DNA from 4 places in the Cytobacillus sp. Hz8 genome. Region 2 is predicted to be linked to each of the others. Evidence: riboswitches for the same ligand, from Rfam matches in the RefSeq annotation. Region 2 holds a riboswitch; each other region holds the start of a gene.
What was found. A riboswitch is a leader RNA that binds a small molecule or an ion and turns the genes downstream of it on or off. The one in region 2 is predicted to bind S-adenosylmethionine.

Region 1 (8,177 bases), on a different contig from region 2:
TGCCAGTGATTGTGGCCTATGATGGATTTTTCACTTCTCACCAAAAACGAAAAGTAAATTACTTTAAAGATCGTAAAGTGGTGCAAGATTTTGTAGGGGAATGTCCAACAGATTACAATTTTGCCCGTGATCTTAAAAAACCGGTTACCATTGGGGCTCATATGAACGGGGAAGCATTAATCAATAACCACTTCCAACAATCAGAAGCGATGTATGCTGCAGGTGTTGTGTATCAAGAAGTGGCGGCGGAATACGCGAAACTTTCCGGAAGAAATTATCAAGTGTTAGACTTATATAAAATGGAAGATGCAGATGTTGCGTTATTCCTTCTAAATTCAGCTGCGGAATCAGCCAAAGATGTAGTTGATAAGCTTCGAGAAAAAGGAATTAAAGCAGGTATTATCAGTCCTAATATCATTCGTCCATTCCCAGCAAAAGAAATCAGAGAAGCTTTAAAAAATGTGAAAGCCTTATTAGTTGGAGAACGTGCCGATTCTTATGGTGCTAATGGTCCTAATTTAACCCATGAGGTGAAATCTGCACTGCAAGAGGATAAAAATAATCAAACCATTGTCTTAAGTAGAGTCTTTGGTCTTGGCGGTAAAGATTTTTATGCGGATGACGCTGAAAACTTCTTTAATATGGCGATTGATGCAATGGAAAAAGGATTTGCAGCAAAGCCGTTCGATTATTATGGTCATGTCCCAGGAGATCCAGAGAAAGTATTAAAACCTGTCATTCAACCTCAATCAGGTGATGCCTATAAGACGGGTTTAATTCAAGTTACAATGGATGAAGAAACCAATAAATTAAAGGTGAAGATTCCACCATTAAGAGCGCTTACTGAAAAACCAAAACGTTTAGCGTCTGGTCATGGAGCTTGTCCTGGCTGTGGCATTTTCCCTGGATTGGAATTGTTCTTCAAAGGGATTGAAGGGGATGTTGTTGTATTATACCAAACAGGCTGTGCCTATGTAACAACGACTTCTTATCCATATTCATCCCATAAACAAACGATGATTCATAATTTATTTCAAAATGGAGCTGCGACCTTATCTGGAACGGTAGAAGCCTTCCTTGAATTGAAGCGCCGTGGAGAAATTGAAGTATCAGAGGATGCAACATTTGTGATGATCACGGGTGATGGAGGAATGGATATTGGCATGGGTTCTGCTCTAGGTACTGCCTTGCGAAATCATAAGCTCATCATGCTTGAGTATGATAATGAAGGGTATATGAATACAGGATCCCAAATGTCCTACTCTACACCATTAGGCCATATGACAAGTACGACAAGTGTCGGGAAAACGCAAAAGGGTAAAGCATTCCATCACAAGGATACCGCTCAAATTATGGCAGCATCCAATATTCCTTACGTCTTTACAGGAACGGAAGCATTTCCTCAAGATCTTGTGAAAAAGGCAGCCAAAGCTCAATGGTATGCGCAAAATGTTGGTACTGTTTATGGGAAAATCTTAATCACTTGTCCACTAAACTGGAAATCAGAAGATCGTTTTGGCGGAACCATCATGGAAGCTGCCGTTAACTCATGCTTCTTCCCGCTTTATGAGGTTGAACAGGGAATCACGACGATTACCTATGATCCTGAAGCGAAAAAGAAGAGAATTCCTTTGACAGATTGGCTAAAATACATGGGAAAAACAAAACATCTTTTAAAAGAAGAAAACAAGGAAATATTAGATGATTTTGGTTCAGAAATTGAAAAGAGATGGCAACGATTAAAAGCAAAAAGTGAAAATCCACTTCTATAAAAGCGAGTTTATACAATCATTAAAAAGGCTGATCATATAGGATCAGTCTTTTTAATGATATTTTTTAACATTATGATAATTCAAAACATTTTTTCTTCTCCAAAATTACTTAATTTTCTAGTATAATAAATCTTAATCTAATTACATATTTTTTGAAATAAATGAAAATTAAAACAGGGGGGAAAGAATTGAAAAGGATTTTTCAATCAAAGTCTCATCAATCAAAAGAGAAAAGTAGTAAAAGTCGTGATAATAAAAGAACTTTTTCCTCTTTTCTATCCCATAATCGTTTATGGCTAAAATTAAGGCTTGGCCAAAAATATGGGGTTGCTCTTATGTTAACTATTGGTTTATTTACTATTTCTACATTGATTACATTTCTTTTGCTGACGATAGCAAATGCCAAGATGGAGGATGTCCGAAATACGGGGGAAAAGGCAGTTGCTATTACTGAAGCTGCAGCTGTATTTCATAATAAGGGTAGCATTATCGGCACCTATATCATCGATTCAAAATCAATTTATCTAGATAAATTTGATCAGGTGACGAAACAATTTGATGAGATTAAAAAAGAGCTTCAACCGAAATTGACTACGGCGGAATCCAAGGAAATCTTACAAAAAATTGATGCGTATGACCAAAAAATCACTTCTGTTTTTATTGATGATATTAAACCAGCCTTGCAAAATAATGAATCCTATAAAATTCGCATTGGCAAAGAGCAAGTGGATAATATTGTCTCGCAAACAGATAACAGTATTGATGAGCTTCAAACAACTTTTAAAACAGAACAAAAGGAAGCAATCTCTTCTGCCAAGTCTAGTTTACTCATTGCTATTATCGTCTTAATTATTTCTATTATTATTTCTTCTCTCTTAGGGATTTTAACAATTCTTTTAATTGGAAAGGCTATTTCAAAAAAATTATCTAATATTGTGAGCGTTTCGAATGAAATAGCTTCAGGCAATCTGAAAGTAGATTTTGTTGAATATCGCGGAAATGACGAAATTGCAGAGTTAAGTAAGTCCACAAATGCGATGAAGGAAAGGCTCCAAGGGATGATACAGGAAATTTCTTCTGTTTCTAATTTCGTTAGTGAAAAGAGTGGAGAATTAAATGTGTCCGCTAATGAAGTGAAGGCATCAAGTCAACAAGTTGCTTCTACCATGCAGGAATTATCGGCCGGTGCAGAGGAACAAGCTACCTCCTCAACGGAATTAGCTCACATGATGGAGGATTATCTATTAAAGGTTGAAAATGCTTCAAATAGTGGCGCTTTTGTAAAACAGGTGTCAGATGAAGTGCAATCATTAACCAAGCAGGGGAACGATTTAATCAAAGAATCTCAAGATAAAATGGAAAAGATTAATGTGATCATGAAAGGGTCTGTTGACAAGGTTAAGGAGTTTAATGAAAATACAAAACAAATTTCAAAACTAGGTCAAGTTATTCAAGAAATAGCTGATCAAACAAATCTATTATCATTGAATGCGGCAATTGAAGCGGCGCGTGCTGGTGAACATGGAAGAGGCTTTGCTGTTGTGGCAGATGAAGTACGAAAACTTGCTGAAGGGGTATCTCGTTCTGTATCAGACATTACGAGAATTGTTAAGGAGATTCAGGATGATTCAAGAGATATTGTGGATTCCCTTCAGGACGGCTACAGCTCAGTTGAAGAAGGAACAAGCCAGATAGAGGTTACTGGCCAAACCTTTAGAGAAATTTATCAGTCAGTTAATAAAATGACGAATAATGTAAATGAGATAGCCTTTAATTTAAAAGAGATCTCCGATGGCTCAGAAGCAATGGATAAAAGAATTGAAAATATTGCTTCAGTCTCTGAAGAATCGGCAGCTGGTATCGAACAAACAAGTGCTTCTGTCACGCAAACTAATTTTGCGATGGAAGAAATTTCAGGCAGTGCACAAGCTCTATCCCATCTTGCCGAACAGCTGAATTCAATGATTGCCAAATTTAGATTATAATCTTTTAGGGAAGGATTCCAAAAGTCTGGCTTTTGGAATCCTTTTTTGATACCTTGAGATTGAAAAGATTAATTATCTAAATGGATTAGTTATGCAATTTCTTGATTTTCTAAAATAGAAATGTATAGGAAGGTGGAGGATTTAGATGTATAAAAGAGAATATATGATGTTTGCTTCTGAGATTGATCAGATATTTGTTGTCGCAGAAAATGAAAAAATAGTAGAAATATATCTTGGAAAAGAAGATTTCCTTAATGCGGAAATAGTAGATGAAGTAGCATATAATGAAGAAAATCCTTTGTTGAAGGAGGCGGTCAAACAATTGGAGGAATATTTTCATGGGAAAAGACAGGATTTTTCTCTTCCTCTTGAAATTCAAGGGACAGCTTTTCAACAATCAGTTTGGCAGGAGTTATTAGCCATTCCGTTTGGAGAAACAAGAAGCTATCAAGATATTGCTGTAGCGATAGAAAATCCAAAAGCAGTCAGAGCAATTGGTCAAGCTAATAAAGCTAATCATATCCCGATTATTATTCCTTGCCACCGTGTGATTGGAAAAAATCAGTCTTTAACCGGATATGCAGGGACAAGAACGGATATTAAAGAAAAGCTGCTTTTATTAGAAGGAGCTCATTATAAAAATTAAAGTTAATCGGATTCATATAATGAGAGTGGAACCTCTTTTCATTTGAAGTTCCACCTTTTTACGAAAGAATTCTGCTTTAAAGAATGTCCTTAAAAACGTCTTTAATTGAGAGATATTGTTGATGGTTTAAGATTAATTTCCTGCCAGTTTCAAGTGCCCTTCTTTTAGCTACTAATTTAGATTCTAATGTTTCAATGCTATCTAAATCAGCGACATGAGCGAGACCAATCGTACGACGGATTATTTCACAACCAGCAAATCCAATGGCATCCTTGAAGTATTTTTGTATCAGCTGTTGAAGAAATCCATTTAAATGCTGATATGGTTCAATGGATTGGGTGTTCCATAAATGGGTGAATTTCTCTTGGAATACATTCCAAAATTGCTCGATTTCCGCAAAAATTTTCTCTTTCTTCTGCTCACATGCAATAGCCTGAAATAATAGATTTGCAATCACTTGACCTAAATCAAAACCAGCTGGCCCAAAATAGGCAAATTCCGGGTCAATAATTTTGGTCTCTTCATATGAAGCGAAAATACTTCCGGTATGTAAATCCCCATGCAGCAGAGCTTCCGTTTCTGTGAGGAACTTCTTTTTTAATAGAGCAACCTGTAGCTTTAAGGGCTCATCCTCCCATAATTCTTGTGTATCGTCCTTTAATTCCTCTTCAAATTCATTTGTAGGGGTATCATAGAAGGGATCCGTAAAAATTAAATCTTCTGTAATCTTACATAAATCAGGATTGATGAATTTTGCGACTAATTCCTTTTTCTTTATTGGATTAAGACCATAATCTGATGTGAAAAATAAAGAGTTTGCTAGAAATGTTCCTAAATGATTTGCAAGATGAGGATAATTTTCTCCTTGAATTAGTCCGCTTCTGGCAATAGTCAAATGGGACAAATCCTCCATAACAGTAATTGCCAAGGCTTCATTTGTATAATAAACTTCAGGAATAAAATTGGGGGTTAATGATTTAAATAGCTTTAATGCTTCAGCTTCAATTGTTGCCCGGTTTAAAGATAATGGCCAGCTTTCTCCAACCACTTTTGCATAGGGGAGGGCTTGTTTGATGATAAGGCTCTGTCCATTTTGACGATCTGTGATATGAAAAACATAGTTGAGATTTCCATCCCCGATTTCTTGACAAACTAAATTTGCTTCCTGATTGAAGATATTCAATTTTTTGGCTAATTGTATGGCAGTTTCCTCTGTTAATGGTTCATATGTTTCTTGCTGTAATAAAGTCATCTTTATCCCTCCTGTTTATTGGAGGCCTTTTCTATTCAGCAATAGAAAAGCCTCTTTCTCATCTGAAAGAGGCTTGAAGTTCACAGCTTCGCACCTCTTATCTGTCAGAAAGATTAACTTTCTGTTGGAATTAGCACCGTGCCTTCTGGATTTCTCCGGCGCGCAAATTGCGCCCCATTTCGCAATGGTATTATAGTCGGTTGCTGGGCTTCATCGGGCCAAATCCCTCAGCCTGCTCATGATAAGAGAGTATTTTTAATATTAATACTTTTGAAAAGTATGATAACAAGATTTAAAATAAATTGTCAATTGTTTTTTTGAAATTTAGATAATTTCGGATGAGGGTATACGGACGGGATTTAATAAAACTCAGGTCTTCGATCCTCAAAAACGGGAATCGTTTCACGCACCTCTGTCACTTTATGTAAATCAATCTCCGCATATAAAATTTCCTCTGATTCTCCCGCTTCAGCAACGATTTCTCCCCATGGATCAATCACTAATGAATGACCGGCAAATTGATTGTTCGGATCAGCACCAGAACGATTTACAGCAATCACATAACATTGATTCTCAATTGCTCGAGCAACGAGGAGGGCACGCCAATGGTTTAATCTTGGCAGTGGCCATTCTGCTACAACAAACAATGCTTTTGCCCCGTTTACTGTATGAGTGCGAATCCATTCTGGAAACCGAATATCATAGCAGATACATCCTGATAATTTTTCACCGTTTAATTCAAATAGTCCATGAGAATTTCCGCTCTTTAAAAATTTATGTTCATCCATTAGTCGAAATAGATGGAGCTTACTATACTGATGCACTTCATTTCCTGCTCGATCCACAACAAGGAGGGTATTAAAGACTCCGGTTGCCGTTTTTTTCGGGATTGAACCTCCAACAAAAGCAACATCGAACTTTTTTGCCTGTTTCTTTAAAAATTGTAGCGTAGTTGTAGCTTCCTCATCACTGATTTCATCCAACCTCGTTAAATCATACCCTGTGGTCCATAATTCAGGTAAAACGACTATGTCAGGCTGAAGTTGGGCTGCCTCTTCAATTAATTTTTCTGCCCTTTTATAATTTTGGGACGGATCCCCAAATACGATATCAAGTTGAATACAAGCTATTTTTATCGTCAAAATCAAATCACCTCGAATAAAAAATACTTTACAATTTATTAATTTAGTTATATCATTTGTGACTAGTTTTTCAATACATAATTTTTAGAATAGAGAGAAAGATGGTGGGTGATGAAATGACAAAATTTCCTCAATCTGAATTGTTAAACCATTTACCAAAACAATTTTTTGCTTCTCTTGTAGGTAAGGTTAACTTTTTTTTACAAGAGGGACATGATGTGATTAATTTAGGACAGGGGAATCCAGACCAGCCAACACCAGAACATATTGTGAAAAGGCTGCAAAAAGCGGCAGATGACCCTATTAATCATAAATATTCACCGTTTCAAGGCTTTCAATCTTTAAAAAGAGCAGTGGCGGAATTTTACATGCGAGAATATCAAGTGGAAGTGAATCCTGATAAGGAAGTAGCCATTCTTTTTGGAGGAAAGGCAGGTCTTGTAGAAATTCCTCAATGTCTGCTGAATCCTGGCGATACGGTTTTAGTGCCGGACCCGGGATATCCTGATTATTGGTCAGGGGTCGCACTTGCAAAAGCGAAAATGGAATATATGCCTCTGCGAGAGGAGCATGATTTTTTACCGGATTATACGGAAATCGATGAAGAAACACTGCAACAAGCGAAGCTTATGTTTCTTAACTATCCCAATAATCCAACGGGAGCTGTAGCGACATCTGCCTTTTTTGAAGAAACGGTTGAACTTGCTAGAAAGCAAGGAATTTGTATAGTTCATGACTTTGCTTATGGGGCGATAGGGTTTGATGGAGAAAAGCCTATTAGTTTTTTAGAAACAGAGGGTGCAAAAGAAGTTGGAATTGAGATTTATACTCTATCGAAAACTTATAATATGGCCGGATGGCGTGTAGGGTTTGCGATTGGAAATGAAAGTGTGATTGCTGCGATTAATTTGCTTCAGGATCATATATATGTCAGTTTATTTGGTGGTATTCAAGAGGCTGCAATTGCGGCCTTAACAGAGGATCAGGAATGTGTGCGAAAGTTAAATGTAATGTATGAGCGGCGCAGAAATGTTTTGATTGATGGTCTTCAATCGATAGGATGGCATGTTTTGGCACCTAAGGGTTCATTTTTTGCCTGGTTAAAGATCCCATCTGGGTATACCTCTGAGCAATTTGCCGATTTATTATTAGAAAAGGCTTATGTTGCTGTAGCACCTGGAATAGGATTTGGTCAATATGGAGAAGGTTATGTACGTGTTGGGTTATTGACCTCTGAAGGCCATTTAAGGGAGGCCGTTTCCCGAATCAAAGCATTGAATATTTTTGAAAAAAAGTGATTGACAATTTCATAATAAACTGACATAATCCAAATTAATTTCAATTATTTTTTGATAATCAACATTTTTAAGATAATTTCGT
Region 2 (8,177 bases):
CGATTACTCATCGCAATCGCTTCGCCAATATCATGTGTGACGAGAATGGCTGTTTTTTTAAATGATTTAAGTGTATTGGATACTAAATCCTCTAAATTTAATTTCGTTTGATAATCTAAAGCTGAAAAGGGCTCATCTAACAGTAAGAGCTTCGGTTCGGTTGAAAGGGTTCTTACAAGTGCTACTCTTTGTCTCATACCTCCTGATAATTGCTTAGGATATTGAGCTTCAAATCCTTTGAGCCCCATTTGATGTAGTAAATCAAGAGTATATGCCTTATTGCGACTATTTAAGTTTTTTCCAAGCTTTAGGCCTAAAAGTATATTTTCTTCGATGGTTTTCCATGGGAAAAGATAATCCTGCTGAAGCATATAACCGATTGAATTTCCTGTCTTCCGAATCGGCTTATTTTCTAATGTAACAATTCCTTCTGTTGGTTTAATTATTCCAGCAATAATCGAAAGCAAAGTTGTTTTCCCACAACCGCTGGGTCCGAGAAAGGAGATGAATTCTCCTTCTCCCACTTCAAGTGAAATATCGGAGAGAGCCGTTGTTGCTGTGCTTTTTGAAAAATAGGAGTGGTGAATTCCTTCTAGTTTTAAAAAATTCATGTCACGGCCTCCTTAAAATAATGAATGTTATGGTTCTTTATCATCCATGGAAATCCTGAAGAAATCCATGGATGAATGGGAGCATCGACCTTTTTGTTTAAAGATAAAAAGATGGTTTGCAAGCAGTATGCTAGCTATTTTGTATCAGAAAAGTTATTTAATTGCCCCCTTAGCAATTTCAGTATTAACTAATGTTTCATAATCAACACGCTTAGGAAGGTCACCGGCTTCATCCATAATATTTTGCAGGTTATCCCACTCTTCCTCATCAAGAATCGGATTTGTGGCATAAGACCCTTGACTCTTGTAACGATCTACAACCTTTTCAATCAAATCGAGCTTCGTATCTTCAAAGAATGGCTGAATCACTTCGGCGATTTCTTTAGCGCTATGAGAATCCACCCATTGCTCGGCTTTGTAGATAGCATGAGTAAATTTCTCGACGGTATCTTTATGTTCTTTTATATAACTGCTTTTTGTCATAAAGGTGGTATAAGGGACATGGCCAGACTCCGTTCCAAAGGATGCAACAATATGGCCTTTGCCTTCTTGTTCAAAAACAGAAGCAGTTGGCTCAAATAATTGGACATAATCTCCAGTACCGGAGGCAAATGCTGTGGCAACATTGGCAAAGTCAATATTTTGAATGAGCTTTAAATCCTTATGTGGGTCGATACCATGTTGTTTTAATACGTATTCCCCAACCATTTGAGGCATTCCCCCCTTCCTTTGACCAAGGAATGTTGTTCCCTTTAATTGCTCCCATGAAAAGTGCTCGACTTCCTTCCTGGAAACAAGGAAGGTTCCATCTGTTTGTGTTAACTGAGCAAAATTGATAACCGTATCATTAGAGCCTTGGGCATGAACATAAATGGAAGTTTCAGATCCGACAAGGGCAACATCTGCTCCATCTGACAAAAGAGCAGTCATTGTTTTGTCTCCACCAGGAACCGTTGTAACTTTGACGTTCAGACCTTCATCCTTAAAGAATCCTTTTTCCACAGCAACATATTGTGGAGCATAAAAGATGGAACGAGTAACTTCAGCAATCCGAACATTTTGTAATTCTTTTTCCTCCTTACTACAGGCCGCAATAGGTATAATAAGAATGGTAATGATAAGAAACGAAAGACTAATTTTTAACCATTTTTCCATGGCTACTCCTCCTTGCTTTTGAATCATTTGCATTTCTGTGTACGTTTAAAATATCGTATGAACAACAATAAAATTGTGTGAATGCCTATATCACATTTTGATAATTGCTTAAAAGCACGTCATATATAGAAAATATCTATACATAAAGGAGCGAAGAATCATGAGCCTCATTAAAAAACAACGATTTCCTTCACCAAATCCACAAATTGAGCTATCCATTGTCACGTATATTTCAGGTGGATTAAAGGTCAAGGGACTTTTGGCTGAGCCAAAGGATGAAAGGATTTCTGATGGTCTTCTTTATTTGCGCGGTGGAATCAAGCGGGTTGGAATGGTAAGACCGGGGAGGATTGTTCAATTTGCTTCTGAGGGTTTTGTGGTGTTTGCCCCATTTTATCGAGGAAATCACGGGGGAGAGGGGAATGAAGATTTTGCTGGGGAGGATAGAGAGGATGCGTTTTCTGCCTTTCGTCTCTTACAGGAGCATGTTCGAGTTAAATATATTCATGTTTTTGGATTTTCAAGAGGTGGGGTGATGGCTCTATTAACAGCGATTCATTTTCGGGAGGAAGTAGCTTCACTTGTTTCTTGGGGTGGAGTAACAGATATGTTTCTAACCTATGAGGAAAGAGAAGATTTACGGAAAATGATGAAAAGAGTAATCGGAGGAACACCTCATAAATATCCTGAGCGGTTTCAATATCGAACGCCGTTATTTTATTTAGAGGATTTATTAGCTCCAACTTTAATTATTCATGGGGTGAAGGATCTAAATGTATCTGTTGAACATTCCTACCGTCTGGAAAAAGGATTAAAGGATTTACATAAAAAAGTGGAATGCTGGTATTTTCAAGACTTTACACATTATTTTCCACCGGCTACTAATAGGGAAGTCCTGATAAAATTAACGAAATGGATGAAAAAGCAAAGATAGTCATGATAAAATAACGAATAAGATTGAAATAGGAGTGATGCTCATGGGAATGCCTTTAGAACTAAATACGATGATTGTGACAAAGGATAGGGAAGAGCGACTAGAGGAAAATTTATTTTTACTAGTCAAAGAGGGGTATCGCTTATACCCCATTGAAATTCCGATTGAGGTTAAACGAGCGATTGATGGTGAAGTAAAGGGAACCGCATATATCAAAAAGATTGAGTGGGAAGACAAGTTAACAAAAATTACGTATCAATTAATATCTTTGAAATCAACAAATTAGGCAGAGAGTATTTCTCTGCCTTTTCATTTGTTAGGGGAAATGATGAATTTTTCATTATGTGAGTGCTCTTTTGTTGAAATTTGAAAAAGAGAATTAGTTATGAAATTTAATAAAGATCATCCGAGACAAAAAGTCAATCCATTTAGCTATTGCCCAAATGAATATATAGAAGATGACGAAATGTTTAAGCAAGTCACCATGAGTGCAACGAAAAAGGTATATACATTCATGGCAATGGTAATTCCCGCTTTATTTGGTTTTTCTATCTTTGCTACAAGATTGATGATCTTTATGGGAATCTTTGTGATCGTCATTATTCAAAATATCATTTTCTATAATGAGATGAAATACTATACAGGGGAATGAAGATGTGTGGGGAGTCCTTCCATATACAACCCATATTTCTGAAAGCCAATCGAAGAGAACATCATTTGTATTTGAAATTACAGAAACTTACGATAGTTTGCGTCTGTCTAAATTCAAGACATTGTGATACTTTAACTAACTTTCAAGATAATGTAATCAATCTCATAGAATTTTTAGTGCAAAATGTATGTTATAATGGAAATATAATACAGTACGCTAATATTTTATGGAGGAGGTTTAATGATGTTTAGTCGAAAAATTGCTACAATTCTATGTGGTTTAGGTATTGTCACTATGATTGTAGAAAACGCTTCAACAGTACAAATAGCTTCATTTTTTTCCATCATCGCAGGTTCATTATTCTTGTTAAGACAGCAAGAGAAAAAACTTAAAAATTAGATATTACTTCTTATACCAAGTCGGTAAGTTAAATTTTTTAAGGTGAAGTGCGAAAAAATTTAACTTAAAACAATGGAGTTTAAGAAGAACAGAGGAAACTCAACTAAATGGGTTTCCTTTAATTTTATGGATTTATCAACATTAAAATTTAATAAAGCTTAAATCAAAAAAAGCGACTGCCTTCACAATCGCTTTTTTTGATTCATCTATTTTATGCGATCGGACCGCCCTTTTTATCAATCTCAACGGTAACGCTTGCAAATTTCTTAAAGTTCTGACGGAATTTATTTGCTAAGTCTTTAGCCTTCTCTTCATAAGCTTTTGCATCTGCCCAAGTTTTATTTGGTTGAAGCACTTCATCAGGCACACCTGGAACATGAACAGGAATATCTAAACCGAAAATCTCATCCTTGACGGTTTCTACATGATTTAATTCCCCTTCAAGTGCAGCTTGAATCATTGCCCGGGTAAAGGAAAGCTTCATACGGTTTCCAACACCATATTCTCCGCCTGTCCAGCCCGTATTAACAAGATATACTTTTGCATGATGCTCATCAATTTTATTACCAAGCATTTCAGCATAACGAGTTGCTGGGAGTGGTAGGAATGGTGAGCCATAGCATGTAGAGAAAGTAGCTTCAGGTGTTGTTACTCCACGTTCCGTTCCTGCAAGCTTAGAAGTGTAGCCACTTAAGAAATGGTACATAGCTTGTTCTTTCGTTAATTTAGAGATTGGAGGGAGAACTCCAAAGGCATCAGCTGTTAAAAAGACAATAGTATTTGGATGACCCGCAACACTTGGATCAACGATATTTCCAATTGCCTGAATTGGATAAGCGACACGAGTATTTTCTGTTAGTGTGCTATCATCAAAATCGGCTACGCGAGATTCTGTATTAATGATGACGTTTTCTAAAACGGAACCAAAACGAATAGCATCGAAGATTTGTGGTTCTTTTTCACGAGATAGATTGATGCATTTTGCATAGCAGCCGCCCTCGATATTAAACACGCCATTAGATGACCAGCCATGTTCATCATCCCCAATCAATCGGCGATTTGGATCTGTTGATAAAGTGGTTTTACCTGTGCCGGATAAACCAAAGAATAAAGCGACATCGCCTTCTCGTCCAACATTTGCAGAGCAATGCATAGAAAGTACCCCACGTTCAGGTAGGAGATAGTTCATCACTGAGAAAATACATTTTTTCATTTCACCAGCATATTCGGTACCACCGATGATGACCGTACGGCGTTCGAAAGAAATCATAATAAAGGTTTCTGATTTCGTGCCATCAACTTGAGGATCAGCCTTAAAGTTTGGTGCTGTAATAACCGTAAATTCTGGAGTATGTGTCAACAATTCTTCTTCTGTTGGGCGAATAAATAATTGATGAACAAATAGATTATGCCAAGCATATTCATTAATGACTTGAATTGGAAGTTGGAATTCTTTATCAGCACCTGCAAAGCCTTTAAAGACAAACACCTCTTCCTTCGTTTTTAAGTAATTAATGACTTTATTATAAAGGCGATCAAATACCTCTTCAGATACAGGTTGGTTTACACTTCCCCAATCCACTTTATCTTTTACAGAAGGTTCCTCAACAATAAATTTATCTTTAGGAGAGCGCCCTGTATATTTTCCAGTAGTAGCACAAATGGCTCCTGTTGATGATAATGATCCCTCTTTTCGGCTTAAAACTTTTTCCACTAATTGTGGAACGGATAACTGAATCTGAATGTTACTCCCCTTTAACAATTCATTTAATTGGTTAGATAATTTGACTGAATTCATATGATGAATACCTTCCTTTTCCATTTATTTGAAAGTGAATGCATCTCGTAAATAGTATAACACATTTAAACAAATAATCTATACTAATTTATTGAACTTTTCGTGTATTGTTACAAAATTGTAACAATTTGTTTTGTTTAAAATATTTAAAAAAATAACCCTTTTTTCACGTTTTTTAAACTGATAATCAAAACTAACTTTTTTAAGGAAAAATGAATTATTTTAAAGGGAGAACTAGTTATATCAAGGCCTGAGGAGGTTTACTTTCATTTAACATTGAAGATTTAAAGCGAAACTCTTAAAAAGGAGATAATCAATCTGTTTTTTTATTAAGAAATTCATTGACATAGCTTATTACAATAGGATATCATTTTGAATTGAACGGATACTCTCTTATCCTGAGCTGGTGGAGGGACAGGCCCAATGAAACCCAGCAACCTGCTTAACGATTAAATTGTCCAAAAATGATACTGAACCTTTTGTTTACGGGATGAAAAATGTGTAAATGAATCGTTATTTTTTAGGGCATTTTAAGCAAAGGTGCTAACCTGAGGCAAGGATTCAGTCCTTGAACGATAAGAGTGAAAGGCGCAAATCACTTTGCTTTCAAACCTTTCCTCAATATGGGAAGGTTTTTTATATTGCATTTGAAACGCGATCTTTTAACAACTAAATGGGAGTTCCTTATTCATATAAGGTAGAATGGGTATACATCAGGCATACTGGAATAGTCCTATCCATTTCTTATGATTCGATAATAAAAACTCCCTGTTTATTCCATACTACTTAGGGAATGAGTACCGTATCAAAGAAAGAAAGAGCGGATGAAAGGCTCTATTTTTGATAAATAAGGAGGAAATCAGATGTCAACAAAACGTCGTTTGTTTACTTCTGAATCAGTTACTGAAGGTCATCCGGATAAAATCTGTGACCAAATTTCTGATGCGATTTTAGATGCGATTTTAGCGAAGGATGCAAATGCTCGTGTCGCTGCTGAAACATCTGTTACAACTGGTTTAGTACTAGTTGCAGGTGAAATTACAACCTCTACATATGTAGATATCCCCAAAATTGTTCGTGAAACAATCAAAGAGATTGGTTATACTCGTGCAAAATATGGTTTTGACTCTGAAACTTGTGCGGTCCTTACCTCTATTGATGAACAATCACCTGATATTGCCATGGGAGTGGATAAAGCTTTAGAAGCTCGTGAAGGTCAAATGACAGATGAGGAAATCGAAGCGATTGGCGCTGGAGACCAAGGATTAATGTTTGGTTTTGCATGTAATGAAACAAAAGAGCTTATGCCAATTCCAATTTCCCTTGCTCACAAATTATCTCATCGTTTAACTGAGGTTCGTAAAGATGATATTCTTCCATATTTACGTCCTGATGGAAAAACACAAGTGACAGTTGAGTATGATGAAAATAACAAACCAGTTCGAATCGATACAATTGTTATTTCTACTCAGCATCATCCTGAAATTAGTTTAGAACAAATTCAACGCAATATTAAAGAACATGTCATCAATCCTGTCGTTCCAAAAGAACTCATTGATGAAAATACAAAATACTTCATTAACCCGACTGGTCGTTTTGTCATTGGTGGACCTCAAGGAGATGCTGGCTTAACAGGACGCAAAATCATAGTTGATACATACGGTGGTTATGCTCGTCATGGCGGTGGCGCATTCTCTGGTAAGGATCCAACAAAAGTAGACCGCTCAGCTGCGTATGCTGCACGTTATGTTGCGAAAAACATCGTAGCTGCTGGACTTGCTGATAAGGTTGAGGTTCAACTTGCTTATGCCATTGGGGTTGCGAAGCCTGTATCGATTTCAATTGATACATTTGGAACGGGTAAAGTAACGGAAGATGTATTAATTGATGTGGTAAACAAAAACTTTGATCTTCGCCCAGCTGGAATTATCAAGATGCTAGATTTACGCAGACCAATTTATAAGCAAACTGCTGCATATGGTCATTTCGGACGTCATGATCTTGATCTACCTTGGGAAAGAACAGATAAAGCCGATGCGTTAAAAGCACAAGCATTAAATCAATAATTTCCTATAATATTAATGGGAGTTACAGAATCGTGTAACTCCCATTTTCCTTTTTCGTCTAAAATATGACAAAAGGTTTATTTTTCAAAAGAATTGGTTATATCCCATAATAATTCCATTAATTTTCCACTGTCTTTTCTGCATTCCTAGTGCCATTTTAAAATAAATAGTGGTAGTATTAGAGAGTATATTTTTAAAAAAGCAATATGTTAAGAGGGAGTAATTCCTTCTTTAATATAGTAAGAAATGGAGTAGGTATTACATATGTGCGGTTTTATTGGATGTGTGCACGAGAAGGCACAAGACTATCGTGATGAACAAAAACAATTATTTGAAAATATGAATACGATTATTACTCACCGTGGCCCTGATGATGACGGATATTTCTATGATGATCACATTCAGTTTGGTTTCCGCCGTTTGAGCATTATTGATATTGAGAGCGGACATCAGCCGCTTACTTATGAAAATGAACGGTATTGGATTATTTTTAACGGAGAAATTTATAACTATGTTGAACTTAGAGAAGAGCTTTTAAAAGAGGGTTTAACCTTTGAGACTA
Region 3 (8,177 bases), on a different contig from region 2:
CTTGTTTTGAAAAAAGTATAGCCCCTTCCCCATTATGTAAGTGATTATAAATGCCGTTACTGGAACAAGAACCCAGAACATCATAATCGTTAAAAGCGAATGAACAAACAAGACCTTATAAGCAACCCCTACACCAACAACCGCTCCAACCGTCACTTCACTTGTTGATAGTGGAATTCCAATCAGATTTGCCAAAAACAAGGAACAAGTGGCTGATAAAAGAATGATGATAACCACCTTTGCCGTAATCATTTCCTGTGGAATGATGCCAGAACTAATGGTTTTAACGACCTCGCCACCGCCAATAACTGCACCAGTAAAAACCCCAATAGAGCAGATGATTAAAGCTATGCGAGCCTTTTTAATAGCACCAGAGCCATAAGCAACTCCCATTGATGCAGCTGCACCACTCGCACCAATATTCATTGCAAAAAACAAGCTAATAAGGATAGCACAAATATTAAACAAATCCAGTCTCCTCTCCTAGTGAAGACCGCACTCTGTCTTCCCTTTTCCTTTCCATCTTCCAGAGCGTAAATCCTCTTCATTAAAAACGGGTGCAGTACAATGAGTACAGCCTATGCTTGGGTAGCCACGGTCATGCAAAGGATTGTATGGAAGCTGTTGCTTATAAACATAGCGCCATACTTCCTTCCACGACCAATGGATAAGCGGACATATTTTAATCGATTGAAATTTAGGATCAAGATTAATAAACTCAACATTTTTTCTCGTTTCCGATTGTTCTCTTCGTAATCCAGAAATCCAAGATTTTGCATCAGTTAATGTTTCCCTTAACGAAGCGAGCTTGCGAATTCGACAACAGAGATCAGGGTTCGATTCCCATAACCTATCCCCATACTGTTCCACTTGATCTTGCAGGGTTAGTTTTGGTCTTTTCATTTCGATTTTTAATTGCGGGTATTTTTCCTTTACTCTTTCAATCGTTTCATAGGTTTCCTTAAAATGAACATCGGTATCAAGAAAAATAATTTTTGCATCCGGTTTTACCTTTGAAATTAAATCAATTAATACAATTCCCTCGATTCCAAAGCTGCACGCGTATACAATATCCTCTCCGTAATGCTTATATGCCCAGTCGAGAACATTTAGAGCACCTTTATAAGTTTCATCCACTTCAAAATCCCTGATCGGTTTTATCCAATCATTATAAGTCAGCATTTTCATCATCTCCTCAAAAATCAATTTCTCCCTAAATTTTAGAAATAAAAAGAGACGTCCTAATGAATAAGAAGATTTTTTGTCTCTTATCATTAGGACGCCTCTAGTTTTCTAGTCAGCATCCATGTTTATTTCAGCCTTACTTTCTCATTTCTTTCAATTTGGATCACTTTGCCGTCTTGGATTATGAGTGTAATAGAGCCATGCCCCATCGAATGGAGCATTTCTCTTAACTTTGGAATCACTTGATCCAATTGATCGATTTTTCCCTCATTTTTTGCCACTCGATTTCCTCCTACCTATACTTTCACTGGGCAAACTTTAAGGCAATCGCACCTGAATAAAAAAATCCTCCCATTAGGAAAGATTAGTAGGTATGTACCTTATCTTTCAAAATGAAATTACATTTTGCTGGAGTTAGCACCTTGCATTAATAAGCCTGTAGGTTGCCGGGTTTCATAGGGCCAGTTCCCTCCACCACTCTGGATAAGTAATATTATTTTATTATTCTAAATAATAACATATTTTTTTCTGAAGTCAACCCTAGTATTTCGATAGGAATTTAATTTTTTAAATTTAATCATTGAAAATAGCTGTACCTCCTCTAAATGGGTGTAGTTAAGTGACAAAAAAACACCCTTCTGCTTTTTTATCGCAAAAGGATGCTAAGAAGTTTCATATTCTATATTTGAAGTGTTCTTTCAGCTGAATCTACCGTATGCTTTAATAACATCGAAATGGTTACAGGACCTACACCACCTGGTACAGGTGTAATGGCGGATGCTTTTTCGAAGCATGAATCATAATCGACATCACCAATATTGCCTTCGTTATAGCCGGCATCGAGTACAACCGTTCCTTCTTTTAACCATTCCCCTTTAACAAAATTAGGCTTTCCAACAGCGGCTACGACAATATCTGCCATTTTTAAAATCTCTGGTAGATTTTTTGTATAAGAATGACAGGTTGTCACCGTTGCATTTTCATTAAGTAATAAAGCTGACACTGGCTTTCCTAGGATCGGACTTCTGCCAATAACTACTGCATGTTTGCCGCTAACCGAAATATCATAGTGTTCTAAAATCTTCATAATAGCGGCTGGTGTGCAAGATGGGAAAATGCCAAATCCAAGCGCAGTTTGTCCGTAACCCCAACTTGTTACACCATCTACATCCTTTTCAAGGGCAATCGCTTCAAATGCCTTCCGTTCATCAATATGACCTGGAACCGGGTGTTGTAGGAGAATTCCATGTACATTTTTATCCTCATTTAGCCCATAAATAGCATCCAATAATTGCTCTGTTGTCGTTTCTGCTGGTAAATGAATTTTTTGTGAATCAATCCCCAATCGTGCACATGCATTTCCTTTCATTCTCACATAAGTTGCTGATGATGGATCATCACCAACTAAGATCGTGACTAAAGAAGGCGTTACACCTTGTTCTTTAAGTTTGAAAATTCTCTCTTTTAATCTTTCTTTTACCGCATTTGCTACTTTGTTTCCATCTAATATCAATTTTTCCATATCTTTCACTCCCCGGAATTGGTTGAAAGAGAATAACAAACTATTCTCTGCCCAGACGACCGGCTATTTCTTTTTCGCAGCTCCCTTATGGTTGATTCCACATCGTCGTCAGTCACTGCGAACCTTCATTTTTTTTATATTCAAATAATAGCATAGAGCACATATATTTCAAACTAATATTATCAAATTGTTCGTGTTTCACTATTAAAAAAGGCTGACAATTATATCAGCAGCAAATGCTTAGATACAATCCATCAGCCTAAATCAAGTATTTGGATATGTTTTTCATTCACATGTATAACCTAAAACAACGAAAGCCCTACCTCTCTTCCGTCTTTACGGCTCCTCGACCGCGCCTACAAGAATCAGGTTCCTTAATAGTTTCTGGGAATAATGACTTTAAAGATACTGGAGTAGTGATACGTGTAAGAAGAGGTTTGTTACAAAAGTGGGTTAAAAATCTCTGGAAACACAAAACCTAAACAATCTTTAAGTGTTCAACTATTTACTTTGTTAAAAATAATTTAACATCCAAACACAAGGTATTAATTATATAACATTTTGTCGTTATCGTCAACATGAAAACCGAATGAACAATAATAATCTGCCAAACAGTACATCAAACGAACAATTTCATGTTCTGCTTGGCGATATGGAGTTCAAGCCTGTTTCCGTTCCTTTGCTTTTGTTGTTGTCCTTTTTCTTGTTTTTGTTTCTTTCACTGGCTTTGTTCGATCAATCGAAGCCTGAAGAGCAGCCATTAAGTCGGTTACATTGGACTTGACCTCTTTTTCAGCAGAAGTAACAACCTTATTTCCTGTTCGTTTCGCCTCAATTAAATCTAAGAGAGCTGTACGATAATCATCCTTGTATTTTTCCGGTTCAAATTCTGTTGTTAATTGGTCGATTAACAGAATAGCTGTATCTAGTTCTTTTTTTGTCACTTTATCCCCTGATGGAACATTAGGAACATCTTCCGCCGCTCGAACCTCGTCTGGATAATGGATGGTTTCCATCACTAAAGTGTTTTTATAGACACGTATAACGGCAAGCTGCTCTTTCGCCCTGATAATAATCTTCGCTAATCCAACCTTTGCTGATTCCTCAAGTGCCTTCCTTAATAAGGAATAAGCCTTTCCTCCCCCTTCATGTGGAGACATATAATAGGTTTTATCATAGTAAATCGGATCTATTTCCTCCATTTTAACAAAATCAATAATCTCCACCGCTTTATCTTCATTTTCCTTCCGAAGCTTCTCCAGATCTTCATCATCCAAGACAACAAATTTTCCTTTTGTATATTCATATGCCTTCACAATATCCTCAGGTTTTACTTCCTCTTCACAAGCAGAGCAAACCTTCTCATACTTAATTGGCGCATGGCATTTCTTGTGTAATGTCCTAAGTTTAACGTCTTTATCTTCCGTAGCTGCATGCAGTTTGATTGGAATATTCACTAAGCCGAAGCTGATGCTGCCCTTCCACATTGTATGCATATGAAAACTCCATTCTTCTTTTATTTATACTTAATGTATGTAAATCACTAAAAAGCATGTATTTCAAGATTTGGAAGAGAAGAATTATCAGACTTTGGAGACAATATTAAAAAAGTTGAGAAAGGAACAAAAAAAATGAAGCCAATGCTCCCAAGCTTAACCTTTGAGATCCCAAATGATGATAATTGGTTTTATGAGGTAAAATATGACGGGTTTCGTGCAATCTTGGATTGGAATAAAGAAATCAGCATAACTAGTCGCAACGGAAAATCATTGCTTCCAATCTTTCCCGAAATCCACCAATTTTTAGAGGAAAACAAGAATCATTTTCAACCCTTTTTACCTTTCATATTAGACGGGGAATTAGTCTTGTTAGAGAATTCGTATAAAGCAAATTTCAGCAATCTCCAAGTGAGAGGGCGAATGCGTTCACAGGAAAGAATAAAGGAAAAAGCCGATAAAGCTCCTTGTCGACTATTGATTTTTGACATTCTTATTGTTGAAGGCAAATCAACAAAGGAAATGGACTATAAAGCTCGGAAGAAAATCCTAAAAAATTTATTTCAAGCCCTATCTCTCCCTTTATCACCTCATCATCACCACAAAGCTTTATTGCAAATGGTTCCTTATTACATTAATTTTAAATCCATATGGGAAATGGTTGTATTACATGATGGGGAAGGCATTGTGGCCAAAAAAGAAAATAATAAATGGGAGGAAGGGAAAAGAACCACTAGCTGGTTAAAGTATAAAAACTGGAAGTATGTATCCTGCTTTATTACTGCTTTTGAAAAGGGAAATGGCTATTTTTATGTCGGGGTTTATCAAAATCAAGAAATCATGCCAATTGGCTCTTTTTTATTTGGAATAAAGCCCGAGGAAAAAGAAGCCTTATTTTTAACGTTAAAAGAGAATAAAACGCTAGAAAATGCAAAATTTATTTTCGTGAAACCTGCCATTTGTGTTGAGCTCAAATATTTAGAATGGTACGAAGATGGAATGAGAGAGCCTCATTTTGATCGTTTTCGCTTTGATTTACAACCTACTGATTGTACCAATGAAAAGATGTTTCACCAACAAAGGAATCTTCCACTCGATGTTGCAATCACTCATCCTGATAAACCATTATGGAAAACACCAGCCATTAGTAAAATGGATTATATCCACTATTTAAGAGAGATTTCTCCTTATATGCTCCCTTTTTTGCATGATCGTTTATTAACGGTTATTCGTTATCCGCATGGAATATTGGGTGAAGCCTTTTATCAGAAAAATAGTCCTGACTATGCACCTGAATTTGTTAAAACGCATATGCACGAAGGAATACATTACTTGGTTTGCAATAATTTAAAAACACTTCTTTGGCTAGGAAATCAGATTGCATTTGAATTTCACATTCCTTTTCAAACCATCTCCAACCAAGGGCCAAGTGAAATTGTTTTTGATTTAGACCCACCCGATAAAAATGCTTTTCCCCTTGCTATTAAGGCAGCACGCTATATAAAAGAAGTGTTGGATCATTTACAGTTGATCAGCTTTATTAAAACCTCTGGTAGCAAGGGATTGCAGATTTACATTCCACTGCCGGAAAACCGTTATTCCTTTGATGAGACAAGATTATTTACATCCTTTATCGCAGATTATTTAGTATCAAAGGATCCTGATTCTTTTACAATTGAAAGATTTAAAAAAAATCGAGGACATCGCTTATATATTGACTATCTACAGCACTCAGAAGGGAAAACAATTATTGCCCCTTATTCTCCAAGAGGGAAAATCAATGCAACCATAGCTACTCCGCTTTATTGGGAGGAAGTGAATGAGAAATTAACCATCGATCAATTTCAACTTCCAATGATGATCAAACGGATGAATCAAGAAGGAGATCCATTCCAATCCTTTTTTCAAGTGAAAGAAAAACAAAAATTCGATCCCATTCTTGATTTTCTTAAAGCAAAAAAATAGCCGATTCGAGTGGAGAATCGGCTATTTTCTAAAATTCCTTTATAGATACTGTGAAAGGAAAGCCTGCACCTCAGCTTGGAGATTAGCATACTGCTTTTCCTCAGCAAGATATAGATCTTTTTCTCCAATCTTAAAAGATTGAGGATCTTTTAAATCAAGGGTCACTTCCGTTTGATACACATAGGTCGCATTTCCAATTAAATCAATTTTATATTGATCCTTATTTTTATGAACAACGCAGCAGACCTTTCCCCCATTATTATGGACTTGGATGGCATTTTCTAAATCATTTATCCCTTGTAGACAGGTTACAAGGCTTGAGGCAGACATCGCCGTCCCACAAGCATTCGTAAACCCAACCCCTCTTTCAAATGTTCTAACATAAATATGACCTTTATCTAATGACTTAACAAAGCTGACATTCACTCCATCAGGAAAAAACTCATTTGGTCCATTTACATACTCGCTAAGATGCTTTTGCGTATCTGAATGAATTTCTTTTGATTGAACGATTGAAATCAGATGTGGATTAGGAACCGCTAATGCTGTAAAGGTTAATTTCTCTGACAGATTAGGAATCTTTTCATTTATTAAAGTATCTTGCTCAAAGTTTAATGGTAGATCCTTTAATTGGAAGGAAACGGGCGAAATTTCCACCAGATAAGTTGGAATATCAGGATAAATATCCTTTTCTCTTTTCACTTCAAGATCCGCTTTCATCGTCTCAATTAGAGCCGATTCTTTCCCAAGCAGCTCACAAACATAGCGGGCAACACAGCGCAAACCATTCCCACACATTGATGCTTCTGACCCATCTTCATTAAACACCCTCATCCGTCCATCGGCATGATCACTTTTTAAAATATAGAGAATTCCATCAGCCCCTAAATCCGTTTCACGATTGCATAAAGCTTTTGCTAACTCAGCACGTTCCATTTCCGAAAACCTATAATCATTTGTGATTTCGTCAATGATAAAAAAATCATTACCTGAACCATGGCATTTTGTTAATTTCAACTGCAACTTGATAACCTCCAACCATTCCTGAAGGATATAACCCTTATCTTTCAGGGATTAATCTTCATATATTTGTATCATTAATGGTGCCATATTTTTTTAAATTGTTCAATAAAAGCTTATAGCATGCAACATGAAAATACGAACTGGTAGAAGAAAAGCTCAACAATCTGCTGAGCTTTATTCCATATATTTAGAAGTTCATTTGCTTAATGTTCACGATAACAATAAAATCTTACCAATAGCCCTAAAAGAATGAGTTTGTCCTCTTTTTTCAGCTCTTTTTGCATTGAAAAGATGGGTGTGTTTGCATCCTTAAAATATTTTTCGCATCCTTTGGGCATCCATCCCTTCTTTAACCTTGCCACTTCCCCTAAATGCTCCACTTGATAGCGTACATCTGTGAGAAGCCATTCCTTATGAGTGGAAAAAATTTTTTCCTCAAAGGACCAGCTTTCCTTTTTGCCATTGTAGTCGGTGCAGTACAAATTAGCGGAAAATTCCTCTTGAGGCTTCCATAATTGAATTTTCCTTTTTTTTATCAGAATCTTTCCGATAAATTGCTGCTGATGGTTGTAGACTCCATATTTTTTCGGAATAAATCGATCAATCCAATATGGTAAAAACCAGCGAATCTTCCAAAACTGGATATCCTTAATTTCACCTACCATCCTTCCTTTTGGCTCAAATAAAACCATTCGTAAAGATGGTGCTGGCAAAAAGGCAATGAACCATTGAGACTGATCCAATACTTCAGCAGGATCATCCATTTCACCGAAATCCATCGTCTCTTCAAATCGTTTATTCTGTAATTGATAGTTTTGAAAACAAATGAAACTGTAAATAAAAAAAGGAATGGAAGAAAGAATCAGTAATAATCCGGATGGAAAAAGAGAAAATCCTATCACTATTAGAATGATGGGAACTAAAGAAATAAGACTAGCGTTTAATGACATCACCGCTGACTGACGATAATATTGACGAATATTCAT
Region 4 (8,177 bases), on a different contig from region 2:
CATCGATTGGTTTCCCTTTAATGGCTTGGGTCATCATGGAAGCAGAGGAAAGGGAAATGGAACAGCCTTCTCCTTCAAATTTCGCATCCGTCACTTTTCCTTCCTCAACCTTTAAGGATAGTTGAATACGGTCTCCACATGTTGGATTATTCATGTTAATCGTTAAAGTATCGCCTTCCAGAACCCCCTTATTGCGGGGATTTTTATAATGATCCATGATTACTTGTCTATAAAGGGTATCTAGATTTTTAGAAGACATCGCTAAAATACTCCTTTGTTTTCAAAAGCCCCTCTACGAGCTTATCAACATCATTTTCTGTATTATAAAGATAAAAGCTTGCCCGAGCTGTGGCCGTTTGTTTCAACCATTTCATCAGCGGCTGGGCACAATGGTGGCCAGCGCGAACAGCAATTCCTTCTGCATCTAAAACTGTTGCAACATCGTGTGGATGCACATCGTTTAAATTAAAGGTTACAAGTCCTGCTCTCTTCGCTGGATCCTTGGGTCCGAAAATGGTTAACCCTGGAACCGCTGACAGTTTTTCAAGAGCATAGGCTGCTAGATGATGCTCATGTGCAGCAATTTGATCTAAACCTACTTCCTCAAGAAAATCAATCGCAGCACCTAAGCCGATGGCACCTGCAATTATCGGGGTACCCCCTTCAAATTTCCAAGGAAGCTCTTTCCAAGTAGAATCATATAGATTGACGAAATCAATCATTTCTCCACCAAATTCCACCGGCTCCATGTTTTCTAACAGGTGTTTCTTTCCATATAATACGCCGATTCCTGTTGGAGCACACATCTTATGACCTGAAAATGCAAGAAAATCGCAATCAAGATCTTGTACATCTATCTTCATATGCGGCACGCCCTGTGCCCCATCTACGACCATGATTGCCCCATTTTCGTGAGCAATTTTTGCGATATCCTTAATTGGGTTAATCACACCCAAAACATTTGAAACTTTTGCAATCGCTACAATCTTTGTGTTAGGTGTTATGTTAGCTCTAACGTCATCGAGTGAAATCGTTCCATCTTCCTGAAGTGGAATATATTTTAACGTAGCACCTGTAACTTTAGCGGCTTGCTGCCAAGGGATAATATTACTATGGTGTTCCATATAAGTAATAACAATTTCATCACCTTCATGCAGATTTGCTCTGGCATAGCTAACTGCCACTGTGTTAAGTGAAGTAGTGGTTCCTCTTGTAAAAATAACCTCTTCAATGGAGCTCGCATTAATAAACTTTCGAACCTTTTCACGTGCACCTTCATAGGCATCAGTTGCTCTAGTTCCTAATGTATGCACTCCGCGATGGACATTGGAATTATCTTCACGATAGTATTTATTTACCGCTTCAATTACTTGGAATGGCTTTTGTGATGTTGCTGCACTATCTAAATAAACAAGCGGATTTCCATTGACTTCTTGATCTAATATTGGAAATTGTGAGCGAATATCTTTGATATCCATTATTTCACTTTCCTTTCAATCAGTTCAACCAGTTGCTTTTTAACACCATCAATTGGTAGTTCATTTACTACTGGCGCTAAGAAACCATGAATGATTAAACGTTCTGCTTCTTTTTTTGGTATTCCTCTACTCATTAAGTAGTATAGCTGCACTGGATCGACACGTCCGACAGAAGCTGCATGCCCAGCAATAACATCATCTTCATCAATTAATAGAATTGGATTCGCATCTCCACGTGCTTTTTCACTTAGCATAAGAACACGTGATTCTTGTTGGGCATTCGATTTTGAGGCGCCATGCTCAATTTTTCCAATGCCATTAAAGATGGAAGTAGCACTATCCTTCGTTACGCCATGCTTTAAAATATACCCTTCCGTATTCTTTCCATGATGAATAATTTTCGTTGTAAAGTTTTGCGTTTGCTCACCATGCCCAACCGTTACCATTTTTGTGTCACCATATGAACCATCACCAATTAAATTGGTCGTATTTTCATAAATAGAATCACCATTATTCATAAGTCCTAGAGCCCACTCGATTCGTGAGTCTCTATTTGTGATTCCGCGGCGGTTAATATAAGAAGTCACACCTTTTGCAATGTTATCTACAGCTCCATATTGGACCTTAGCATTTGTCCCAGCAATGATTTCCGATACAATGTTGAAAACGCCAGCCGCTTGATCCATTGTAGAAACATAATTTTCAACATAGGTTACAGAACTATTATCTTCTGCCACAACTAATACATGATTAAATAGGTTTGCTTCTTGGTTGTCATGAACAAATACAGCTTGAATTGGTTGGGAGATGACTACATTCTTTGGTATATATAAGAAAACTCCACCATTATATAATGCTGCGTGAAGAGCCGTTAATTTATGTTCATCAACCTTTACTCCATCATGCATTAAGTATTTTTGTAAGAGCTCTCCATGCTCACGCGCAGCTGTAAAAATATCCACAAAAATGACGCCATTCTCTTTTAGCTCATCAGATACGGATAAATAAGTTGGGCGATTATTACGCTGGATATATAAGTTATTATTTGTTTCATTTAATTCAATTAATGTCTTAACCTCACTAGGCAATTCATTGAGGGATGAATAATCTTCACTTTTCACAATATGCCTATCAAATTGTGTGAAATTCCATTTAGCAATTTTGGTTTTATCCACTTTAGGAAGTGGCAATTCTTCAACTCTAGTTAATGCATTAAGCCTAAACTCTGTTAGCCAAGCAGGTTCGCCCATTTCTTCAGAAAATGAACGAACATGTTCAGTCTCGAATGGTAATTTTGTCTCTGTTGTCATTTTGATCCCCCTTACCCATTAAGCTTCTTGCCCAACTGTTTCGTCTTCAATACCAAGTTCCTTCTTAATCCAATCGTAGCCTTCAGCTTCTAGACGTTGAGCAAGCTCAGGACCACCTGTTTTGACAATACGACCTTGCATCATAACATGAACAACATCTGGAGTGATGTAATTTAATAGACGCTGATAGTGAGTAATAACTATGCAGCCAAAATCTTCTCCGCGCATTTCATTGATTCCATTTGAAACAACTTTAAGTGCATCAATATCAAGACCGGAATCAATTTCATCTAGAATGGCAATTTTGGGTTCAATCATCATAAGCTGAAGGATCTCATTGCGTTTCTTTTCTCCACCTGAAAAACCTTCATTTAAATAACGTTGCGCCATATCTTGATCCATTTCTAAGAAATCCATTTTCTCATCCATTTTACGGATAAATTTCATTAGAGAAATTTGATCTCCTTCTTCTCTGCGGCTGTTAATTGCTGAGCGTAAAAAGTCCGCATTGGTTACACCGCTTATTTCACTAGGATATTGCATGGCAAGAAATAGCCCCGCACGTGCTCTCTCGTCCACTTCCATTTCTAAAACATCTTTTCCGTCCAAAGTAATCGTTCCGCTAGTTACTTTATATTTCGGGTGTCCCATAATTGCAGAAGATAAAGTCGATTTACCTGTTCCGTTCGGTCCCATAATCGCGTGAATCTCTCCGCCCTTTACTTCCAGGTTAACACCCTTTAATATCTCTTTTCCTTCGATTGAAACATGAAGGTCTTTGATAATTAATGTAGATCTTGCCATAAATATTACCCTCCGTTAGTAAAGAAGTTTGTTTTGTATAAAGAAAGCTAAATAAATAGCCTATCCTTCATTCTCACTTTATTCTCATTACAATCTTATAACAAATGAAATCTGTTATCAACTCTTAAGTAGTGGAAAAGAGCCTTATTTCTGACGATTATAATGTTTCCTAAAAAAGGAAAATAATGTAGAGATTCATTTATTGGCAAAACCAAAAACAGGCTTCCTTTATAAAAAAAATAAGAGCCTACCCAATTGGATAGACTCTCTATCTCCATTATTTATTAACAGGTACAACGGCACCTTTGTACTTATCAAGAATAAAATCTTGAATTTCTTTTGAATGAAGAACCTCTACCAAAGTTTTGATTTCTGGTTTATTTTCATCGCCTTTTCTTACAACAACGACATTCACATATGGTGAATCTTTATCTTCGATTGCAATGGAATCTTTTAATGGATTTAAACCAGCATCAATGGCATAGTTTGAATTAATTAAGACAGCATCGCCTTCATTATTGTTATAAATTTGTGGTAATAAAGATGCTTCATATTCTGTATCAAATTTTAATTTTTTAGGATTTTCAGCGATATCTTTCACAGTAGCTTTAACCTTATCCACACCGTCTTTTAGCTTAATAAGTCCTTTGCTTTCAAGCAAGGTTAAAATACGGCCATGGTCTGCAACTGAATTACTCATAATAATTTTTGCCCCAGTTGGAAGATCATCTAATGATTTATACTTTTTAGAATAAATTCCGATTGGCTCAATATGAATACCACCGGCATTGACAAAGTCATAACCATTTTCAGCAATTTGTCCTTCTAAATAAGGAATGTGTTGGAAATAGTTTGCATCTAATTCTTTAGACTCTAAAGCTTGGTTTGGCAAAATATAATCTTGGAATTTTTTAATTTCTAAATCAATTCCTTTTTCCTTTAAAATTGGTTTTGCTTTTTCCAAAATTTCAGCATGAGGAACGTTTGAAGCGCCAACAACTAATTTCTTTAACTCTTTTCCGCCATCTGCTTTATCGTCAGATGTACCGCAAGCTGCTGCAACAAGGGCAACCGCAAGAACTAAAATAAGACTAAACCATTTTTTCATGTTTGACTCCCCTATCTTTTATCTAATTTTGATGTTATATAATCTCCAATGAATTGGATAATGAAAACAATAATCAGAATGACAATCGTTGCCATTAAGGTAACGTCATTTCGGCTTCTTTGAAACCCTTCTAGATAAGCTAGGTTTCCCAAGCCACCAGCACCAATTACTCCGGCCATCGCCGTGTAGCCAACTAAAGCAATGGCGGTAACCGTAATGCCTGAAATAAGAGCTGGCATTGATTCTGGTAAAAGAACCTTCCATATAATAGTGCTTGTTTTTGCACCCATGGATCTTGCTGCTTCAATAACCCCTTTATCAATTTCTCTTAAACCAATTTCCACCATTCTGGCATAGAACGGTGCTGCTCCAATAATTAAGGCTGGTAAGGCAGCATTGGCACCAATCATGGTTCCGAGTAAAAGCTTGGTGAACGGAATAAGTAAAACTATCAAAATAATAAAGGGAATTGATCTAAAAATATTGACAATGGCACTAATGAATTTATTAATCGTTATATTTTGCCAGATATTCCCTTTTGACGTTAGAAAAAGTAATAATCCTAAGATAATTCCTAAGATAAAAGTAACTAATACAGAGATCCCTGCCATGTATAGGGTTTCCACGGTAGCTGACCACATCGCTTGCCAGTCAACATTCGGAAAGAATTTCTCAAGCATTTGTCATCACCTCCACTCCCACTTGTTGAGAACGAATGTAATCAATTGCCTTCGTGATTTCTTCCTTATCTCCATCTAAATGGATATATAATGTACCATAAGAACCACTTTGTGTTTGCGAAATTTTCCCTTGAAGAATATTCACCGTCAGATTGTAGTGGCGAATAATATTGGTAATCAATGGTTGCTCTGCCGATTCCCCTATAAAGCCAAGCTGAATAACTTTACCATGAGGGTAGTTGACCAATAGGTGATCAATGGTTTCCTTTGTTTCTTCAGGTTCTGTCACCTGTTGAACGAAGCGCTTTGTTATCGATTGCTGTGGATTTTTAAATACATCCAAAACGGAACCGATTTCCACAATTTTTCCTTCCTCCATCACGGCCACACGATGACAAATCTTGCGAATAACATGCATCTCATGAGTAATAAGAACAATAGTTAGTCCTAAGCGTTTATTTATATCTACGAGGAGATCTAAAATCGAATCTGTTGTCTGTGGGTCTAAAGCAGAAGTCGCCTCATCACATAAAAGAACTTTAGGATTATTGGCTAGGGCTCTTGCAATCCCCACTCTTTGCTTTTGTCCACCACTTAATTGAGAAGGATAAGAATTCTCTCTACCTTCTAAGCCAACTAGCTTAATTAGCTCATCAACTCTTTTTTTTCGTTCAGCCTTTGAAACACCTGCAATTTCTAATGGAAAAGCAATATTTTCTCTTACAGTCCGAGACCATAGCAGATTAAAATGCTGGAATATCATGCTGATTTCCTGTCTTGCTTTTCTTAAGGCACTTCCCTTAATTTTGGAAATGAGTTTATCTGCAACCGTAACGGTCCCTTCAGTTGGTATTTCTAATCCATTGAGCATGCGAATTAGCGTACTTTTTCCTGCCCCACTATAGCCAATTACACCAAAGATCTCTCCACTATTGACTTCTAGGTTGACATCTTCTACAGCTGTAATACTACTATTTTTTGAAGAATAAATCTTTTTTACATTGCTTATTGTGATCAATGAAATCACCCCTTTATTTCCGATATTTCTGATAAAAATAGATTGATTAATAGTTATAAAGATTGTGAGCACCGTATTTAAATTTCCCAAAACGGATTTATCATCCAATTTCAATCCATTACTTTGTTTTATCTGGCTTTCGTTAATAGATTTACTTTTCCCTTATAACTAATAAAAAAACCTTTCTGCACAGATAAGCAGAAAGGCATTCATTCATGTCCTTTCTCTTATCTACCAAAACAATCATTGTTCTGTGTGAATTGGCACCATTTCAATAATCATATTGACGGTTGCCGGGTTTCATCGGGCACATCCCTCCACCTCTCTTGATAAGAGTGAATCTCATCTATATTCAATTAAGTTCTATTTCAGAAAAGTTCATAAAATTGTTACGAGACTTATCGTATCACGGAAATAAAAGGGTGTCAATGACAATTCAACTGTTTTATACTGGTAAATTCCCTAATAATTATTATATCAATATTAAAGATTAAGCCTTTGCTGCGAGACTTGTAATCCCTGTTGCCGCCCCAATCGCTTGCTCTAAATCCTCAATGAGATCGTCTGCATTTTCAATACCAATAGAAAGGCGAATGAGATCCTCAGGTACTCCTGCAGCGGCTAATCCTTCTGCATCTAATTGTTGATGAGTCGTACTTGCTGGATGTATAACAAGACTTTTTGCATCACCGACGTTCGCCACATGAGCCCATAATTCTAGATGATTAATAAATGCAGCCCCTGCTTCTCTGCCCCCTGCAATTCCAAAAACAACAACAGATCCAGCACCTTTAGGAAAATATTTATCTACAAGAACTTTATCGGAACTTGTTTCAAGGCCAGGGTAGATGATCCATGTTACTGCTGGATGTTTTTGTAAGTAATCCACAATGATCTTCGTGTTTGCGACATGTTCCTTCATTCTTACATGTAGAGTCTCTAATCCAAGGGTAAATTGAAAGGCATTTTGTGGACTCAAGGTTGGTCCAAAATCACGAAGAAGCTGAACTCTTGCTTTTGTAATATAGGCCACCGCTCCTAATGCTTCGCTATAAACAATATCGTGGTAGCTTGGGTCTGGTTCAGTAAATCCAGGGAATTTAGGTGAATTCCAATCAAACTTTCCTCCATCTACAATTACGCCACCAAGAGTGGTTCCATTTCCTAACAACCATTTTGTTGCTGAGTGTACAACAATATCAGCTCCAAATTCGATTGGTCTGCATAAGTACGGAGTTGCAAAAGTATTATCAACAATCAGTGGAATACCTGCTTCATGAGCAATATTCGCTACACCTTCAATATCAAGAACTTTTAAACTTGGATTACCAATCGTTTCAGCATAAATGGCCTTCGTCTTATCGGTAATGGCATTTTTGAAGTTATCTAAAGAATCTGGCTCAACAAGCTTTACGCTGATTCCATATTTCGGTAAGGTAACAGCAAATAAGTTATATGTACCCCCATATAAATTGGATGCAGCAACAATTTCATCACCAGCTTGAGCAATATTTAATATTGCTAATGTGATTGCCGCCATTCCGCTGGCAACTGCTAAAGCACCTACGCCTCCTTCAAGCAAAGCAATTCTTTCTTCAAATACAGTTAGAGTCGGGTTATGAATACGAGTATAAATGTAACCAGGTTCCTTTAACCCAAACAAATTGGCTGCATGTTCTGTATTTTTAAACTGGTAGGCATTATTTTGATAAATGGGTACCGCCCTTGCTCCTGTCACTGGATCTGGTTCAAGTCCGCCATGAACTCCAAGGGTTTCAA

Region 1: another riboswitch for S-adenosylmethionine. It lies ahead of mtnK (S-methyl-5-thioribose kinase); the one in region 2 lies ahead of metK (methionine adenosyltransferase).
Region 3: another riboswitch for S-adenosylmethionine. It lies ahead of ACE38V_RS05020 (YezD family protein); the one in region 2 lies ahead of metK (methionine adenosyltransferase).
Region 4: another riboswitch for S-adenosylmethionine. It lies ahead of ACE38V_RS11955 (methionine ABC transporter ATP-binding protein); the one in region 2 lies ahead of metK (methionine adenosyltransferase).

Annotation. Positions count from the first base shown of each region.
Region 1 covers NZ_JBHKFI010000001.1:519,048-527,224, forward strand. The annotation lists gene ACE38V_RS02570 (thiamine pyrophosphate-dependent enzyme) at 1-1,772, shown strand, start outside; gene ACE38V_RS02575 (methyl-accepting chemotaxis protein) at 1,961-3,757, shown strand; gene ACE38V_RS02580 (methylated-DNA--[protein]-cysteine S-methyltransferase) at 3,903-4,403, shown strand; gene mtnK (S-methyl-5-thioribose kinase) at 4,480-5,655, opposite strand; SAM riboswitch class I at 5,750-5,903, opposite strand; gene ACE38V_RS02590 (carbon-nitrogen family hydrolase) at 6,015-6,803, opposite strand; gene ACE38V_RS02595 (pyridoxal phosphate-dependent aminotransferase) at 6,914-8,095, shown strand.
Region 2 covers NZ_JBHKFI010000009.1:19,105-27,281, forward strand. The annotation lists gene ACE38V_RS12405 (ABC transporter ATP-binding protein) at 1-611, opposite strand, end outside; gene ACE38V_RS12410 (ABC transporter substrate-binding protein) at 765-1,766, opposite strand; gene ACE38V_RS12415 (alpha/beta hydrolase family protein) at 1,927-2,700, shown strand; gene ACE38V_RS12420 (DUF2584 domain-containing protein) at 2,744-2,986, shown strand; gene ACE38V_RS12425 (hypothetical protein) at 3,086-3,352, shown strand; gene ACE38V_RS12430 (hypothetical protein) at 3,596-3,751, shown strand; gene pckA (phosphoenolpyruvate carboxykinase (ATP)) at 3,963-5,549, opposite strand; SAM riboswitch class I at 5,940-6,131, shown strand; gene metK (methionine adenosyltransferase) at 6,413-7,615, shown strand; gene asnB (asparagine synthase (glutamine-hydrolyzing)) at 7,880-8,177, shown strand, end outside.
Region 3 covers NZ_JBHKFI010000002.1:378,682-386,858, reverse strand. The annotation lists gene ACE38V_RS05030 (sulfate permease) at 1-426, opposite strand, end outside; gene ACE38V_RS05025 (phosphoadenylyl-sulfate reductase) at 484-1,182, opposite strand; gene ACE38V_RS05020 (YezD family protein) at 1,311-1,466, opposite strand; SAM riboswitch class I at 1,563-1,675, opposite strand; gene ACE38V_RS05015 (bifunctional 5,10-methylenetetrahydrofolate dehydrogenase/5,10-methenyltetrahydrofolate cyclohydrolase) at 1,865-2,707, opposite strand; ZMP/ZTP riboswitch at 2,750-2,833, opposite strand; gene ku (non-homologous end joining protein Ku) at 3,367-4,203, opposite strand; gene ACE38V_RS05005 (DNA ligase D) at 4,339-6,168, shown strand; gene dapF (diaminopimelate epimerase) at 6,208-7,191, opposite strand; gene ACE38V_RS04995 (hypothetical protein) at 7,395-8,177, opposite strand.
Region 4 covers NZ_JBHKFI010000008.1:127,928-136,104, reverse strand. The annotation lists gene sufU (Fe-S cluster assembly sulfur transfer protein SufU) at 1-259, opposite strand, end outside; gene ACE38V_RS11980 (cysteine desulfurase) at 249-1,478, opposite strand; gene sufD (Fe-S cluster assembly protein SufD) at 1,478-2,788, opposite strand; gene sufC (Fe-S cluster assembly ATPase SufC) at 2,807-3,592, opposite strand; gene ACE38V_RS11965 (MetQ/NlpA family ABC transporter substrate-binding protein) at 3,870-4,700, opposite strand; gene ACE38V_RS11960 (methionine ABC transporter permease) at 4,712-5,380, opposite strand; gene ACE38V_RS11955 (methionine ABC transporter ATP-binding protein) at 5,373-6,398, opposite strand; SAM riboswitch class I at 6,623-6,734, opposite strand; gene ACE38V_RS11950 (O-acetylhomoserine aminocarboxypropyltransferase/cysteine synthase family protein) at 6,889-8,177, opposite strand, start outside.